Linked DNA regions of Pelobacter seleniigenes DSM 18267. The protein of the gene in region 1 interacts with the protein of each later gene in a pairwise test. Links are inferred from orthologs where the notes say so. Each region holds a gene or a part of one and is shown in the gene's direction. Other genes may lie near its edges. The genes, in order: leuS and ligA.

Region 1 (8,935 bases):
GGTTAAACTCGACAATGATCACGTTGTTCTTGCTCATATCTCCGGCAAAATGCGGAAGTATTATATTCGGATTCTTCCTGGTGACCGGGTGACGGTTGAACTGTCTCCTTATGATTTGACGCGCGGGCGTATCACTTACCGGTCCAAATAAACGACCCAGGCTGCGAATCCGGGCGGTAAATACGTAACGCCGGGAAACGGGAGCTGTTTTGCCCCTGAAAATTTTGATTGGATACGATGCCGGCCTGCGCCGGTTTTCGTGTATCTGCTGCAGAGATATTTTTTGAATTTAAGTGGCGAAAGCGAGGCTCGCCACGGAGGATTTATGGAAAATCACTACAACCCCAAAGACGTCGAGGCCAAATGGCAATCATTTTGGCAGGAACAGCAAACTTTTCGTGCCGGCGAAGATCCAGGCAAGAAAAAATACTATCTGCTGGAAATGTTTCCGTATCCGTCAGGCCGTATCCATATGGGGCATGTCAGAAACTATGCCATCGGTGATGTGGCCGCCCGTTTCAAACGGATGCAGGGGTTCAATGTGCTCCATCCCATGGGCTGGGATGCTTTCGGGATGCCCGCTGAGAACGCGGCCATCGAACACGGCATTCATCCGGCCAAATGGACCTATGAAAATATCGACAGCATGCGGCGGCAGCTGAAAAAAATTGGCCTTTCCTATGATTGGAAACGTGAATTTGCGACCTGTGATGCGGACTATTATCGCTGGGAGCAGCTGGTCTTTTTGAAAATGTTCGAGAGGGGGCTGGCGTATAAAAAAGGCTCCTCGGTGAACTGGTGTGATGACTGTCAGACGGTCTTGGCCAATGAGCAGGTTGAGGATGGCTGCTGCTGGCGCTGCCACAACCCGGTGGAGCAGAAAGAGCTCGAACAGTGGTTTTTCAAGATCACCGACTATGCCGACGAACTCCTCGAATGTGCAGACAATCTGCCCGGCTGGCCGGAGCGGGTGCTGGCCATGCAACGCAATTGGATCGGCAGGAGTTACGGGTGTGAGATCGTTTTTACGGTCGTCGACAGCAGCTGTCAGATCAAGGTCTTTACCACCCGGCCGGACACTCTTTTCGGAGCCACCTTCATGAGTCTGGCGCCGGAGCATCCGTTGGCGGAAACTCTGGTGACCGAAGAACAACGCGCAGCGGTCAGCCAGTTCATGGAAGAAGTCGCCGGCCAGGACAAGACTGCCCGGATCAGCGGAGATCTGGAAAAGAAAGGTGTCTTTACCGGCTCGTACTGTTTGAATCCCCTGACCGGCCAGAAGATCCCGGTCTTTTTGGCTAACTTTGTGCTTATGGATTATGGGACCGGTGCGGTTATGGCGGTTCCGGCCCATGATCAGCGGGACTTCGAATTTGCCCGGAAATATGGTCTGCCCCTGCAGGTTGTCATTCAGCCGGAAGGCGAAGACTTAGCTGCCGAGCAGTTGCCGGAAGCCTATGTCGGCTCCGGTGTGCTGGTCAATTCCGGCCAATTCGATGGCCTCGACAATGAGGCGGCCAAGGAGAAGATCGCTGAATATCTCGATTCCCGCGGGGAAGGACGTAAAACCGTCAATTATCGGTTACGCGATTGGGGGGTCTCCCGGCAGCGCTATTGGGGTACACCGATCCCGATCATTTATTGTGACAGCTGTGGTGCCGTGCCGGTCCCGGAAAAGGATCTGCCGGTCACGTTGCCGATGGATGTTGAATTAACCGGAGAGGGTGGATCCCCCCTGGCCAAGCATCAGGAATTCATGCAGGTAGCCTGCCCGAAATGCGGCCAGCCGGCCCGCCGGGAGAGCGATACCTTCGATACCTTCGTGGAGAGTTCCTGGTATTTCGCCCGCTATGCCTGCCCGGACTATCAGGATGGACCGCTGGATAAAGCGGCTGCAAATTATTGGTTGCCCGTCGACCAGTACATCGGCGGGATTGAGCATGCGGTCATGCATTTGCTCTATGCCCGGTTCTATACCAAAATTCTTCGTGACCTCGGGATGATCGATGTCGACGAGCCCTTCACCAATCTGTTAACCCAGGGGATGGTGTGCAAGGAAACCCAACGCTGCAACGAGCACGGCTGGCTGTACCCGGAACAGGTCGTGGATGGGAAGTGTGTGCTTTGCGAACGTCCGGTGAGCTTCGGCCGCACCGAAAAGATGAGCAAGTCCAAAAAGAACGTCATCGATCCCAACCAATTGATCGAGCAATACGGGGCAGACACTGCGCGGCTGTTTTCACTTTTTGCGGCTCCCCCGGAGAAGGATCTCGAATGGAATGAGCAGGGGGTGGAAGGGTGCTCCCGTTTCCTCAGCCGGGTCTGGCGTGCCGTCGGCGACAACCTCGAAGCGATTGCCGCGGCCGATATGCCCGCCGAGGTGTCCGGTGAAGCGGCCGAACTAAAGCGCAAAATCCATCAGACAATTAAAAAGGTCAGTGAGGACATCGACGGTCGGTTCCATTTCAATACCGCTATTGCGGCAGTGATGGAGCTGGTCAATGCCATCTATGCATTCAAGTCGACGGCTAATAATCCCGGGATCATGCGGGAAGCTCTGGAAACGGTGGTGCGGTTGCTGAACCCCTTTGTTCCGCATATCTGTGAGGAGCTTTGGCAGCAGTTGGGGCATACCGATGGTATCGAAGCCGCCGGCTGGCCGAGCTGGGATGACCAGGCGCTGGTCGCCGATGAAGTGACCATGGTGGTTCAGGTCAACGGCAAGGTGCGTGGCAAGCTGGCTGTGGCAATTGATGCCGAGCAGGCCGCTATTGAACAGGCCGCGCTAAGTGAAGCCAATGTCCAGCGGTTTATCGAAGGCAAACAGGTGCGGAAAATAATTGTTGTCCCCGGCCGCCTGATCAACGTCGTGGTCGCTTGATGAGACCCTTCGCGCTTGTTTTTGTTACCCTGTTGTTGCTCAGCGGCTGCGGTTATCATTTTGCCGGGCAAGGAGGACACTTGCCCGGCGGGCTCAGTAAGATTTATGTCGCACCGATCAATAACCTGACCAGCGAACCTTATCTGGAAACGAGACTGATCAGTCGTGTGACCGATGAATTTGCCCGGAGCAGGCAGATTGCCGAGGTTTTTAATTCTGCCGCTGCCGAAGCGATTTTGACTCTGACCATCCGCACATATTCCAGGCAGGCCATCTCCTATGACAGCCATGACGACATCGCCGAATATGATTCTGCCATGACGGTGGATGCCCGGTTAACTCGTGTCAAGTCCAATCAGGAACTTTGGCAACAGCGCATCAGCTGGAAAAGCTCCTATTCCGTTTCCAGTGATAAGGCGGCTCAGGACAGTGCCGAGGCCAAGGCGATTGCAGAAATCTGTCAACGACTGGCGGAAGAGTTGCGTTTTCGTTTGCTGAGTAACTAGCCTATGACAGTTGAGGAATTCAATCGCCTGTTGCGTGAAAAACGAGTTCCAGAACTGCTCTGTCTGTATGGCGAGGAAAGCTTTTTAGTGAACCAGGCCGCCAAGCGGGTGCGCCAGGTTCTTTTTCCGACCGGGGTTGATGATTTTAACGATCATCGCTTCGAAGGGAAAAGCTGTCGGGCCGAGCAGGTTCTTGATGCCGCCGAAACCCTCCCTGTTTTTGCGGCCCGAAGACTGGTCACCATCAGTGATGCTCATTTGCTGCCTGCTGCTGAACAGGATCGGCTGATGGACTACCTGGGTAATCCCGTGCCCGAAACCTGCCTGCTGCTGGTTGCCGAAAAAATCGATGGTCGGCGGAAATTTTTCCAGCAATTCAAAAAAGTCGGTGTTCTGGTTGAATTCAAAGGGCTCTCTGAAAGGGACCTGCCCCGGCATGTGAAAAATTATCTTGATGAGAAGGATATCGAAATCTCGGCCGATGCGCTCAGCCTGTTCTGTGCGACCGTTGGTGAGCGATTGCAGGAAGTCCATTCTGAGCTGGATAAATTGATCACTTACATTGGGCGGGCGCGCTTGATTGACAGTAAGGATGTCCAGGCTGTGGTCTCCAGGGGGCGCGCTGAGAATATCTTCAATCTTGGCAATGCGGTTGGCCGTGGAGATACTGCGGGGGCCCTGGAGCTGGCTAAACGGCTGGGTGGGGCGGGGGAGGCTCCGCTACGAATCCTGGCGCTGCTGGTCAGGCATTTTCGCCAGCTCTGGAAGGTCAGGGAGCTTAGTGCTCAGGATTGTCCCCAGAAAGAGATCGCGAGTATTGCCCGGATTCCCTTTTTTGTGGTCGATGGACTTATTCAGCAAGCCAAACGGTTTTCCCGTCAGGATTTCATGACCGCTTTTGAACTGTTTCTGGAAACCGATCTGGCCATGAAATCGAGCGGCGCGGATGCGGATGCTTTACTGGATAGTTTGATCCTGCGGCTGACCAAACGAAAGACGAACTAAAAAAACAAGGAGATTGAGATCTCCTTGTTTTTCAATCGTTCATTGCGGGACAGCGGCCTGGTGACAGCGCCGAATGTCCCTATGTCATCCCGGTTCAGGCCAGGCTGTTGACCAATTTGCTCAGGCGGGAAATTTTGCGGCTTGCGGTCGCTTTATGGATAACGCCTTTTGCTGCGGTTTTGTCGATATAGGGAATTGCTTTGGCCAAAGCGGCCTGGGCAGCGTCTTTGTCCTCAGCCGCAGCAGCTTCCCGGATATTTTTGACCAGGGTCCGCATGGTTGAGCGAATATGGGTATTGCGGGCGTTACGGATCTGGTTCTGCTTATTGCGTTTAATTGCCGATTTATGGTTTGCCACGAAAAAAATCTCCTTACGCGTTGAAATGGGATATTGTCACAAGTGGCGGCGATATTATGCGTCTTATCTCTTCCTGTCAAGTTAGAAAATTTTTAATTTAAATAAAAAGTAACGCTTCTCCAGGAACTTATCTTCTGTATAAAAAGGATTAAAATAGAATAATGACAAGTCGAAGAACCATAGGCTGGTCGACCGTCACCATGGCGATGGCGACCCTGCTCAGCCGCATCGGCGGTTTGGTGCGGGATGTCCTGGTGGCACGCCTGTTCGGTGCCGGCCTGGCAACGGATGCTTTTTTTGTTGCCTTTACCATCCCCAACCTGTTACGGCGCTTTTTTGCCGAAGGCTCTTTGAGTGCGGCTTTTGTCCCGACCTTTTCCGAAGTTCTGCACCAGCGAGGCGAGGAGGAGGCCCAGCGGCTCGCCAATCGCTGCATGACCCTGCTGTTGCTGGTCATGGTTGCCATTGTTGCCCTGGGGATTATCGGCTCTCCCTGGATCACCAAAGTGATCGGTTACGGTTTTTCCGAAATTCCCGGCAAGCTGGAATTAACGGACCGGCTTAATCGCATCATGTTTCCTTATATCGGGCTGGTTTCCCTTTTGGCTCTGATTACTGGCATTCTTAATGTCCGGGGGCATTTTTTTCTGCCCTCCTTGTCGCCACTGTTTTTGAATCTGATGATGATTATGGCGGCATTGAGCCTGCGCCAGCTGTTCAGCGTGCCGATTTATGCTCTTGCCATCGGCGTTTTGCTGGGCGGGGTCCTGCAGTTGCTGCTGCAATATCCGTTGTTGCTGCGCTATAAGATCGTCCTCAAGCCGGATTTCAGATTCAGGAATGATCCGCAATTGAAAAAAGTCATGACCCTGATGATTCCGGGGATCCTCGGGGTCGCCATTTATCAGATCAATATCATCGTCAGTCGCTTGCTGGCCTCTTTTCTGCCCGACGGCAGTGTCAGCTATCTTTATTACGGACAGCGGCTGTTTGAGTTCCCGCAAGGGATATTTATCGTTTCCCTGGCCCAGGCAGCGCTGCCCATGATGAGCCGGCAAATTGCCGAAAAGGATGTTGCCGGGATGAGGGACTCCCTGGCTTTTTCTTTGAGTCTGGTCACGCTATTTACTCTGCCGGCGATTACCGGGCTGATTCTCTGTGCTAAACCGATCTATGCACTGTTTTTTTTCGGCGGTGAATTCGCAATGACCGATGTCGCCAATACTGCGACGGCATTGGTCTGCTACGCCCCGGGCTTGCTCTTCGTCGGTTTCAGCCGTATTGCCGCACAGACATTTTACGCTCTCCAGGACACCCGAACCCCAGTGATCGTGTCCTTTTGGACGCTTTTGGTCAATGCGGTAGCGGGGTACTTGCTGATGCTGTGGTACGGCTACAGCGGCCTGGCCATTGCCCTGACTATTTCCTCTATATTCAATGCTCTGTTGCTGGTCTGGCTGTTGCAGCGGCGGGTCGGTGGATTTTTACACAAAACTTTCTGGCTGCCGGTGGTCAAGGTGGTTCCGGCCTGTCTGCTGATGGCAATCGCTGTTGATCAGGCGCTTGGCTTTGCGGATTGGCAGGCGGCAGGGAACCATCTTCAGAAGGGGCTGGTGCTTGCTGCCGCGGTCGCTAGCGGCTCATTGGTATATTTCGGTTGTTGCTACCTGTTCAGGATTGAAGAAGTCAGAAGCGGCTTGCAGGCTCTGCGCAGAAAGCGACGCGCCTAATGACCTTTCATAAGTCCCATGGCAGATTGCCCGTCGGGGCGGCACTTAAGTCAACAACTCCTTCCCGGTCGTCAGGGCCTCCTCTTCCCGCGAGGAGACCTCTGTCGGCTGTTAAGGGGAGGCTGTCCGCAAGGTGACGATCAGTTAAGGCGACAGTCTTTCTGCGGCTGGCGGATTCTGAGTTGCCTTGCAAATGCTTTTCCCCGGCCATCAACCGTACCCACGGATGAATCATGTCATGAGCCGGTCAAAGCCGGTTGATACGGATCTCGCCCCGCTGGATTTTCTTGGTAAACCAGTCCATCAGCCATCTTTTAATAAACTTTCGAGTAAAAGGCGCCAATAGGCAAAAACCGAACAGGTCGGTGCAAAAACCGGGAGTGAGCAGTAATAATCCGCCGGCCAGGATAATTGCACCATCGGTGAGTTCATCGGTAGGCAGCCTCCCCTGATTCAGCTCGGTTTGTATCTTTTGTAACAGAGAGAAACCCTGTGACCTGGCCAGGTAAGCGCCTGCAATTCCGGTTAAAAAAATCATGGCGATGGTTGCACCGGCCCCGATCTGCCGACTGGCTTCAATGAGGACGTAAAGTTCGATGGCCGGTATCAGAATGAAGACGCCAAGCAGCTTTATAAACATGTATACACCTTTCATAAAAAATCATAAATTAAGAAATGTACAAATTTTAGGTCATTGTTTTCAGAAAAAGACGACTCCTGTAACTGCCTGGAATTACGCTAAAATAAAATTGAACAAAAAATAGGCAACGTGGTGCCTCATGCAGTTTTTACTAACTCTCGGATAATTTCAACAGGTTTTTATACAGGTTTTCCACAGCCGGTGTGGACGGTGCTCAAAACCGATTGTTTTTCACGAACTTTGCTATTGATGACCTTCTTGGGTTTGTTTTTTGTGGTCAGCGGCAGCGATCAGGGTATTGTTTTTCTGGCGCAGGGCATCCTCTGCGTCGACGCCCAATGTTGTTGCGAGCTGAACCGTTTGATACAAAATATGACCAATGATTGCGGCCGGTGATTCTCCACCGTCCCGAGGTTCGTCTTGCTCCATTTGACCGGATAAGCTGACCCAGCTGTTCTGAATCTGCTCATGCAGCAAGATTGCCGTCGGCAGGGGACTCTTTTTGCTGATTTTCTGGGCCGTTTTCAGGGCCGGCAGTGTCTTGGGAAGCCGCTCGGCCAGGCTGTGCCCCTGACCGCGGGTTTCCCTTTCCTGATGTTTGATGGCTTCCCAGCGTTCGGCATGGTGTGCCTGATCGGCCTCGCCGAAGACATGGGGATGGCGGCGAATCAATTTGTCGGCTATGGATTTTGCCACGTCGGCAAAGTTGAACAGGCCTTGCTCCTGATAGATTTGGGCAAGAAAGACGACCTGGAGCAGCAGGTCGCCAAGTTCGTCGCAAACCTCGGTTGGGTTGTGGTGGTCGATGGCGTCGAGGACCTCGTAGGCCTCTTCGAGCAGGTATCCTTTTAAGCTCTGCGGAGTTTGCTGGCGGTCCCACGGACAGCCTGTTTCAGAGCGCAACGTGGACATGATGTTGATGAGACGGTTTATTTCCATATCGTTTGCGGGGTTGGACATTGATTCGTCAAATCCTTTAAGAGAGTTGATGGCATTTTTGCTGTGATGTTTCGTACTTGGTATAAATTACCAGTCTTCGGCAGTTCCTGGGGGAAAATAAAAAAAACCTTGCAAAACAAAAATGAATGGGCTAGAAAGTGCGCCATTCTGAACAGTTGGGAGCATCCCTTTTAGCTTGACATGATTTGATCGCTCTTTATACTGTTTCTTTCGCCCTGGTGAGGATGGATTGTGCGTCTGGAGTTGAAAGATATCAAGGGCGGAGTCCTTGAACAAGATTATGTTTGCTCGGCAGAGGATTTCCCCGATTTGGTTGCGGTTGCAGAAGAGGGCGGCCCGGTCTATGACGGGCCGATCCGGTTTTTTCTGAGATTGCAACGCAGTGGGCAGATCGTTGAGGTCGATGGGCGGTTTGAAGCTTCGCTCCTTATGCAATGCGGACATTGTCTGCAGCCTTTTCAGCGCGCTCTGGCCGAATCCTTCTCGCTGACCTTTACCCCTTGTGAGGGGCGTGAGCAAGAGTTGGAGGAGGAGGTCGAACTGGAGGCTTTGGAACTGGACATGATTCCGTACCATGATGAGGTGCTTGAGCTGCGTCACCCTCTGCAGGATCAATTAGTCATGACGATACCGATCAGTCCGCTTTGCTCGGAAACCTGCAAAGGACTCTGTCCGGAATGCGGCGCTGATCTTAATCAGAAGCAGTGCGGCTGTACCAAAAAACCGTTTAACAGCAAATTTTCAGTGTTGGCGGGGATTAAACTGAAGGAGTAACAGGGATACAACTTTCGGCAGCGAGGCCGTCAGAAGATCTTTGTTGAATCTACTAGGCATATAACCGCCGGACAGGATGTC
Region 2 (8,770 bases), 410 kb from region 1 along the record:
AGCAAAAGAAAGCTGGAAATTGACATGCGACAACTTTGAGTTTTCTTGCTATGTGGACTTGCAATATCACCAGTAAAATCAAAGTCGCGGCCCCGCTGCCGCCTTCCTTTTTGTCCAGGCCAACAAAAAGGAAGCAAAAAATGGCCTTTTTAATTTCTCGGGAATTTCGTTTGTTCCGGAAGCCGGCTATGTTTGTGTTGGTCACTGGTGTTTCGGCAGGGTTGGTCAGCGTAGCATTCACGCACGGATCCTGGCCGCTGCTGGCCGGACCGTCGTCGAATGCGCCTGAACGAGAAGCGGGCTTCTCGTATCGGCGGAGGCAGGGGCTGCGGGATTGGTGGGGCGCTGGGTGAATGGGACAGTATCCGGTACTTGACGAACAACATCATCGGCAACGGATAAAGGCATACCCAAGCCACCTACGCAGAGCTGTCGCATCAACCTTCCCCACAGCTTGTCGCCCCGTCAAAAGGCTTGATTTTGTCAGGGGCTCATGCTGCGCCGATTTGTGCTCCACATAGCAATTCATCGGAGATGCTAACGCTTCCGTTCCCATCCCTGCCCAAATAGCCGAGCCCAGCAATGGCGCAGCGAGTAACCCAACAGGGTTGCTCCTCCAGAGAAATCAAAAGAGTTTTTTTTGCCTCCTTTTATTTTGCGATCAAAAAAAAGGAGGTCGGCTGTCGGGCCGAGACCCGACGGTTTCTATTGTTGATTAGCAAGTCGGTTCGGTCTCGCAACAAAAGCCAAATCCCCCTGAGTCCCCCTTTGCTGGGAAAATGCCAAGACAGGGATGAAACCACCCCCCTCCCCTTTTCACCTGTACCACAACCAATTTTTTAAGGTACATTTCAAGGATCATCCAAACAGCCCCTGATCGTTGCAACAAACCGTACTGCATGCTATAAGCCCTCAACAAATTGAACTTCGGTAACCCAAGGAACAAAGCAATGGCATCAGACACCCCGCTAGATTTTGAAGAAGCGCGCCAGCAGCATCAGCAATTGGCGACCAGCCTGCACCATCATAATTATCAGTATCATGCTCTGGACCGGCCTGAGATCAGCGACGCTGAATATGACCGGCTGATGCAGCAGCTGCTGCAACTTGAGCAGCAGTTCCCACAGCTGGTCACCCCGGAATCACCTTCGCAGCGGGTCGGCAGCACCCCGCTGGAAAGTTTCCCGCCGGCCCGGCATTCCCAACCGATGTTGTCCCTGGAAAACGCCTTCAACACCGCCGACTTGATCGAATTTGATGCCCGGATCAAACGGTTCCTCTCCAGCACCGCCGACATCGAGTATATCTGCGAACCGAAACTGGACGGGGTGGCGGTGGCCCTGACCTATGAGCAGGGCAAACTGGTGCGCGGCGCGACCCGCGGCAACGGTACGGTCGGCGAGGACATCACCCAGAATATCCGTACCATCAATGCGGTGCCCTTGCAATTGCGGGGGGATTTTCCGGAACGCCTCGAAGTCCGCGGCGAGGTCTACATGGAACTTGCCGCCTTCCGCCAGGTTAACGAACAGCGCCGCGAAGAAGGTGAAGCCACTTACGCCAACCCGCGCAACCTGACCGCCGGCAGCCTGCGTCAACTCGATGCCCGGCTGACCGCGGCGCGCCCGTTGACCATGTGCTGCTACGGCTGTGGCGAGATGTCTGGAGCAAGCCCGAAATCCCATATGGAACTGCTCGAAGCACTCAGCCGCTGGGGGCTCAAAGTCAACCTGGATATTGTCCGGGTCGTCCCGGCCATCGCCGGCGTTGCCGCCAGATACCTGGAACTGATGGAGCAGCGCGACGACCTGCCCTATGAAATCGACGGCATGGTGGTCAAGGTCAATGCCATCGAACTGCAACAGGAACTGGGGGAAAAGAGCCGCACACCGCGCTGGGCCATTGCCGGTAAGTTCCCGGCCCGCCAGGAACAGACCGTGGTGGAATCGGTTCGTCTTCAGGTCGGCCGCACCGGCGCTATCACCCCGGTGGCCAATCTGCGGCCGGTCAATGTCAGCGGCGTGACGGTGTCCAGCGCCAGCCTCCACAACTGGGATGAGATCGAACGGCTCGGGGTAATGATCGGCGATACGGTCGTGGTCGAGCGGGCCGGAGATGTCATCCCGGATATTGTCAAGGTCCTGACCGAGCATCGCACCGGCCAGGAACAACCCATCGTCCAGCCGGAGCGCTGCCCGGTCTGCAATTCCCTGGTGGTTCGCGAAGAAGGCGAAGTGGTGCCGCGCTGTCAGGGGGTCGATTGCCCGGCCCAGCTCAAGGAATCCCTCAAGCATTTCTGCTCCCGCGGCGCCATGGACATCGAAGGGCTCGGTGATAAATTTATCGATCAGATGTTGCGCCTGGAACTGGTCAGCAGTCTGGCCGACCTTTACCGGCTGAAGCGGGATGACCTGTTCCAGTTCGAGCGAATGGGCGAGAAATTGGCGGAGAACCTGCTCGGAGCCATTGCCGCAAGCAAGCAGCGGCCATTGGAAAACTTCATTTATGGCCTCGGCATCCGCCATGTCGGCAATCACCTGGCCAAGGTTCTGAGCCGCCGCTATCCCGACCTGGACGCCCTGGCCGAGGCCGACTATGATGAGCTTATTGAGCTGCACGAAATCGGCCCGCAGGTAGCCAAAAGCGTGACCCTGTTTTTTCGCACCGAGAGCAACCGACAGCTACTGGCCGAGCTGAAAAAACTGGGAGTCAAACCGCAAGCGTCCGCCAGCCAGCCCGCCGGAGAATTGTTTAAAGGAAAAACTTTCGTTTTCACCGGGGCACTGGAACGTTTTACCCGCAAGGAAGGGGAACATCTGGTCGAAGCCCAGGGCGGCCGAGCCAGCGGCTCGGTCAGTAAAAAAACCGATTATGTGGTAGCCGGCCCCGGTGCCGGCAGCAAGCTGGCCAAGGCCGAGCAGCTCGGTATCGCCGTACTGAGCGAAGAGGAGTTTTTACAGTTGCTCGAAAAGGAGTGATCGCGTGCCGCAAACAAGGGCGGAGGTTATTATCAGCGGCCGGGTGCAGGGGGTCGGTTTTCGCTACAGCACCTTCCGAGTCGCACAGCGGAACGGTCTGACCGGCTGGTGTCGAAACAATCCCGATCATACCGTAGCGGCCGTTTTTGAAGGTGAGCAGGAGGCCCTGGAAGCTATGCTGGAATGGTGTCGGCGGGGTCCAGCCCTGGCCCGGGTCGACGACGTTCAGGTCCGCTGGGGAGAAGCCACCGGCGAGTTCAGCACTTTTAGTATCGAGCCCTGAAACCGCTCAGCGCGGCAGCCGGCTGCGCTCGTGCCGCCGTTCCTGTCGGTGCAGCACAATCCCGGTCAGCACAATCCCGCTGGTGACCACCAACAGGATCAGACTGGCCAGGGCGTTGATGACCGGACTCACCCCCAGGCGGACGCTGGAATAGACCACCATCGGCAAGGTGGTGGCTCCCGGACCGGAGACAAAACTGGCGATCACCAGGTCATCCAGCGACAGCGTGAACGCCAGCAACCAACCGGCACTGATCGCCGGAGCGATCACCGGCAGGGTAATCAGCAAAAACACCTTCCACGGCCGGGCGCCCAAGTCCATCGCCGCCTCTTCCAAAGCAATATCCATATCGACCAACCGCGACTGCACCACCACCGTCACATAAGCGGCGCTGAAGGTTACATGAGCCAGCAGGATGGTGATCATCCCACGGGTTTCCGGCCAGCCGGTCAGCTGCTGCAGACCGACAAACAACAGCAACGTCGACAGCCCGATGATCACGTCCGGCATCACCAGCGGCGCGCCGACCATGCTGGAGAGGAATCCGCGCCCCCGAAAGCGTCCGAAGCGGGCCAGGGAGAAACCGGCGAACAGTCCCAGAACCACCGCCAGGCTGGCATTGAGGGCAGCAATTTTCAGGCTCAGCCAGGCTGCGGAAAGGATCTGCTCATCGGCAAACAGTTCCCGATACCAGTGCGTTGAAAAACCGCCCCAGACCGTGACCAAACGCGACTTGTTAAAGGAATAAATCACCAGCGAGACGATCGGCCCGTACAGAAAAGCATAACCGAACGCCAGCATGCTGAACAGGAACCAAGGCTTACGCATCGGGAGCTCCCTTCAGGCGTTCGGGCTGATCCTGGGTCCGTCCCTGAACCCGCTGAAAGAGGATCATCGGCACAACCAGCAGCAACAACAGCAATACCGCAATGGCCGAGGCCACCGGCCAATCGCGGTTGGTGAAAAATTCGTTCCAGAGAATCTTGCCGATCATCAGACTGTCCGGACCGCCGAGCAGGTCGGGGATGACGAACTCACCGACGGCCGGAATGAACACCAGCAGGCAGCCGGCAATCACTCCTGGCAAAGAGAGGGGAAAGGTCACGCTCCAGAAACTGCGTAGCGGCCGGCAGCCAAGATCCTCGGCCGCCTCGAGCAAACTTTGATCCAGCTTGATCAGGGTGGCGTAGAGGGGCAACACCATGAACGGCAGGTAGGAATAAACAATCCCCAAATATACGGCAAAATCGCTGTGCAGCAGCGGCAACGGCTGATCGATCACTCCCAGCCAGAGCAGCAGATTGTTGAGCAGGCCGTTATTCTTCAGCAGGCCAATCCAGGCATAGACGCGGATCAAAAAGCTGGTCCAGAACGGCAGAATCACCAGCATCAGCAGGACCAACCGCCAGCGCGCCCTGACCCGGGTAATTCCCAGGGCCATGGGATAACCGACCAGCAGGGTTAAAAATGCGGAAATCCCGGCCACCTTGATGGAATTGACAAAAGCCCGGAAATACAGCGAATCTTCCAGCAAGAGCAGATAGTTGGCGATATTCAGTCGGATCTGCAGCAGGCCGTCGGCCGAGAACTGAACCAAAGCTGAAAACGGTGGCAACGCCAGCAGCGATTCGGCAAAGCTGATCTTGAGGACGAACAGAAACGGGGCCAGGAAAAAGATACTGAACCAGAGGATCGGCACCAGGATGACCAGCGGCCGGCCGTGCAGGCGATGAGCAACCCCCTGCACCCGTCGCCAGCTCATCACCCTGACCAACCACAACCAGAAACGTCCGAACAGGGTCTGCGACAAGAGTGGAGATCGACGACTGCTCATGCGTCCAGGACCACTCCGCTGGACTGATGCCAGGTCAGCTGAACGGGTTGGTCCCAGGTCGGCCCGGGATTCTCACCCCGGTTACGGTTGGTCAGTTGCGCCTGCAGCAGCTGACCGCCGGTGGTGCGGATGTGATAGATGGAGATATCGCCGAGATAGGCAATTTCCGAGACAATACCGGAGATGGTGTTGACCGCGGCCGGAGCGGCAGCCGGCGCCTCAACCATGTGGACCTTCTCCGGCCGCAGCGCCACCGCGACCGGCGCGCCGATATCCATCGGCTTATGATGCTGGATCAGCAGTTCGCAGTCATAGGCATCACTGTAAATGCTCAGGCAATCCTCCTGCACCGCGAGAACCCGCCCCTCAATGACATTGGCGGCACCAACGAACTCGGCGATAAAACGGGTCGCCGGGTATTCGTAAATGTACGCCGGGGTGCCTAACTGGACAATGACCCCGTCGTTCATGACCGCCATCCGCGTTGACATGGTCATCGCCTCTTCCTGATCGTGGGTCACCATGATGAAAGTGATGCCGAGCTTTTCCTGGATGTTCACCAGTTCAAACTGGGTATGCTCACGCAATTTTTTATCCAACGCCCCAAGAGGTTCGTCAAGCAGCAGAATTTTGGGTCGTTTGACCAGCGCCCGGGCCAAAGCCACCCGCTGGCGCTGACCACCGGACAGCTGCTCCGGTCTGCGTCGGGCGTACTCGGTCATTTTGACCAGCTGCAGGGCGTCGTTCACCCGCTCCTGAATTTCCCCTTTCGGCAGTTTTTCCTGGCGCAGGCCGAAGGCGATGTTCCTTTCCACATTCATGTGGGGGAACAACGCATAGGACTGAAACATCATGTTGACCGGACGCTCATAGGGGGGGACATGGGTGATGTCCGTCCCATCGATGAAAATCCGCCCCGCCGTCGGCTGTTCGAATCCGGCCAGCATTCTCAGCAGGGTGGTCTTGCCGCACCCGGACGACCCGAGCAGGGAAAAGAACTCTCCACGATAGATATCGACGCTGACGTTGTCGACGGCGTACGTGTCACCGAACGTCTTGGTCACCCCTTCGATCCTCACCAACGGACTGGCGTTGACATCCTGCCAGGGTTCATAAGCCCTGGAATCCGGCCGGGCCATGTAGGATCAGTACCCGGTCTTGATGCGGGTCCAGGTTCTGGTCTTCAGACGCTGGATCTTGTTGGGCATGGCCGTAGGAACCACCAGCCGGGCCATGACCTCTTCCGGCGGATAGATACTCGGATCATTGCGGATACCTTCGTCAAGCAACGCGGTGGCATCTTTGTTGGGGTTGGCATAGGCGACATAATTACTAATCCCGGCAATCACCTGCGGCTCGAGCAGGTAATTGATAAAGGCGTGGGCTTCCTCCGGATGCGGGGCATCAGCCGGAATGGCCATGACATCGATCCACATGATGGCCCCTTCTCGGGGGATACTGTAAGCGACCTGCACTCCCTGGCCGGCTTCTTCAGCCCGGTCCCTGGCCTGCAAGACATCGCCGGAGTAGCCGTGGGCAACGCAGATGTCGCCGTTGGCCAGATCATTGATATATTGGGAGGAATGAAAGTAACGGATATAGGGGCGGACCTTGTTGATCACTTCGGCTGCCGCGGCAATATCTTCGGCAGAGGTGGAATTGGCATCCTTGCCGAGGTAAAGCAGGGCCGCACCGAGCGCCTCCTGCTCGTCGTCAAGCAGGGAGATGCCACAGTCGGCAAGCTTCGCAGCGTACTGCGGATTGAACAGCAGTTCCCAGGAATTGCGCGGCGCTTGCTCGCCAAGCAACGCTTTCACCTTGGCGACATTATAGCCGATCCCCGTGGTTCCCCACATATATGGGACCAGATGGGCATTGCCCGGATCCATGGCCTGCAGGATTTTCTCCACCATCGGATCAAGATGCTTCAGGTTCGTCAGTTGGCTTTTATCCAAAGTGGCATACAAACCGGCAGCGATGTGCCGGCCGGCAAAAGGGTGCGCCGAAGGGAAGACCACATCATAACCGGTGCGCCCGGCGAACAGTTTGGCTTCCAGAGTCTCATTGGCATCATAGACATCGTAAACAACCTTGATGCCGGTTGCTGCGGTAAAATTGGCAATCGTGTCTTCAGCAACATAATCGGACCAGTTGTAAACATTCACGACCCGATCTTCCGCCAACGCCGGTGTTGCCAGGCAACTGAACCATAGACATCCCCAAACCAATACCCACTTCATGGCAAACCTCCTTGCAACGGACAGACGATATAACGGCGACAGACAACGTCCTGACAGCCGGACAAAAATCAAGTTTCTGTATAATGTGACGCGGGCGAAACTGTCAAACGCAAAAATCCGGGTCGCCGACGCAAAACGGCAAAGCGGCCGGCACACAACCCTGTGGCAAACGATACTGAGCGGCCCGCCGGAGACGACTTCCCCAGACGGCTAATAGATCAGGCTCAAGGCGGAAAAAAAGGCCGCGCCGATCAAAAACGGATCGCACTCCTTCGCTTTGCCGAGGCAGATCTTGATCAACACAAAAGACAGGAAACCGAAAGCCAGTCCCTTGGCGATTGAAAAGCTCAACGGCATCATGACAAAGGTTAAAAAGGCCGGCAGCCCCTCTTCGAAATTGTAAAAATCGATGTCGCGGACCCCGCGCATCATGAAGATACCGACCGCGATCAGAGCCGGTGCCGTGGCAAAGGCAGGGATCGCGACGATCACCGGGGTAAAGAATGCCGCCAGCAAAAACAACAGGGCCGTGACCACTGAAGCCAGGCCGGTCCGTCCGCCGTCGGACACGCCGCTGGCCGACTCGATATAGGTGGTGGTGGTGCTGGTTCCCAGCAGCGCCCCACCGACCGTGGCCAGGGCGTCAGCCTTGAGCATGACCGGCAATTCGACGATATCACCTTTTTCATCAGCCAGCCCGGCTTCCCGACAAACCGCAAGCATGGTCCCCAGGCTGTCGAACAGATCGACAAACATGAAGGCGAAAATATTGGCCCACATGGACAGTTTCAGCGCCCCCATGATATCGAGCTTAAAAGCGATCGGACTGATTGATGGCGGGATCGCCACCAGTCCGGTGGGGACCGGAGAAAAGCCGGTCAGCATCCCGATGACGGCAATAATAAGGATCGCCAGCAGGATGGAACCGCGAATTTTGCGGATCTCGAAAATAGCGATCAGCAGCAGGCCCAACAACCCCAGCAGAACCGGCGGAGTCAACGGCCCCAGCCCGACCAGGGTGGCATCGTTCTTGACAATCAGGCCGAGGTTCTTCATGCCGATAAAAGCGATGAACAGACCGATGCCGATGGAGGTTGCCAGGCGCAGGGACATGGGAATGGCATGAACAATCCGTTCGCGCAGGCCCAGCCAGGTCAGAATCAGGAAAAAGACCCCGGACAGAAACACCACGCCAAGGGCGGTCTGCCAGGGCAGTTTCTGCCCGGCAACCAGCACAAAGGCAAAAAAGGCGTTCAGGCCCATGCCCGGTGCCATCATCAACGGAACATTGGCCCACAAAGCGAGCAGCAGCGTGGCCAATCCGGCGGTCAGACAGGTGACCGTGGTTAGTGCTCCTTGATCCATCCCGGTGGCCGACAAAATGTCGGGATTGACAAAAACAATATAGGCAGCAGTCAGAAAAGTGGTGATTCCC

What was found.
Region 2: the proteins of leuS (region 1) and ligA interact in binary tests that used the Escherichia coli proteins (3 or more experiments, as listed by UniProt). The link is inferred for Pelobacter seleniigenes DSM 18267 from one-to-one orthologs.

The regions. Positions count from the first base shown.
Region 1 is NZ_JOMG01000004.1:519,266-528,200, forward strand. The notes cover bases 1-3,103. They hold leuS (leucine--tRNA ligase), read left to right. Parts: upstream 1-325; coding sequence 326-2,881; downstream 2,882-3,103. Other genes in these bases: infA (translation initiation factor IF-1), read left to right, coding at 1-151; lptE (LPS assembly lipoprotein LptE), read left to right, coding at 2,881-3,103. Outside these bases: more of lptE, read left to right, coding at 3,104-3,387; holA (DNA polymerase III subunit delta), read left to right, coding at 3,391-4,392; rpsT (30S ribosomal protein S20), read right to left, coding at 4,487-4,750; murein biosynthesis integral membrane protein MurJ, read left to right, coding at 4,912-6,480; N909_RS0119355 (FxsA family protein), read right to left, coding at 6,728-7,120; mazG (nucleoside triphosphate pyrophosphohydrolase), read right to left, coding at 7,364-8,080; N909_RS24915 (YceD family protein), read left to right, coding at 8,312-8,854.
Region 2 is NZ_JOMG01000004.1:105,377-114,146, reverse strand. The notes cover bases 527-3,464. They hold ligA (NAD-dependent DNA ligase LigA), read left to right. Parts: upstream 527-950; coding sequence 951-2,978; downstream 2,979-3,464. Other genes in these bases: N909_RS0117475 (ABC transporter permease subunit), read right to left, coding at 3,268-3,464; N909_RS0117480 (acylphosphatase), read left to right, coding at 2,983-3,261. Also shown: N909_RS0117490 (hypothetical protein), read right to left, coding at 1-241; more of N909_RS0117475, read right to left, coding at 3,465-4,089; N909_RS0117470 (ABC transporter permease subunit), read right to left, coding at 4,082-5,023; N909_RS0117465 (ABC transporter ATP-binding protein), read right to left, coding at 5,092-6,234; N909_RS0117460 (polyamine ABC transporter substrate-binding protein), read right to left, coding at 6,241-7,335; N909_RS0117455 (NCS2 family permease), read right to left, coding at 7,546-8,770. UniProt on the Escherichia coli protein: DNA ligase that catalyzes the formation of phosphodiester linkages between 5'-phosphoryl and 3'-hydroxyl groups in double-stranded DNA using NAD as a coenzyme and as the energy source for the reaction.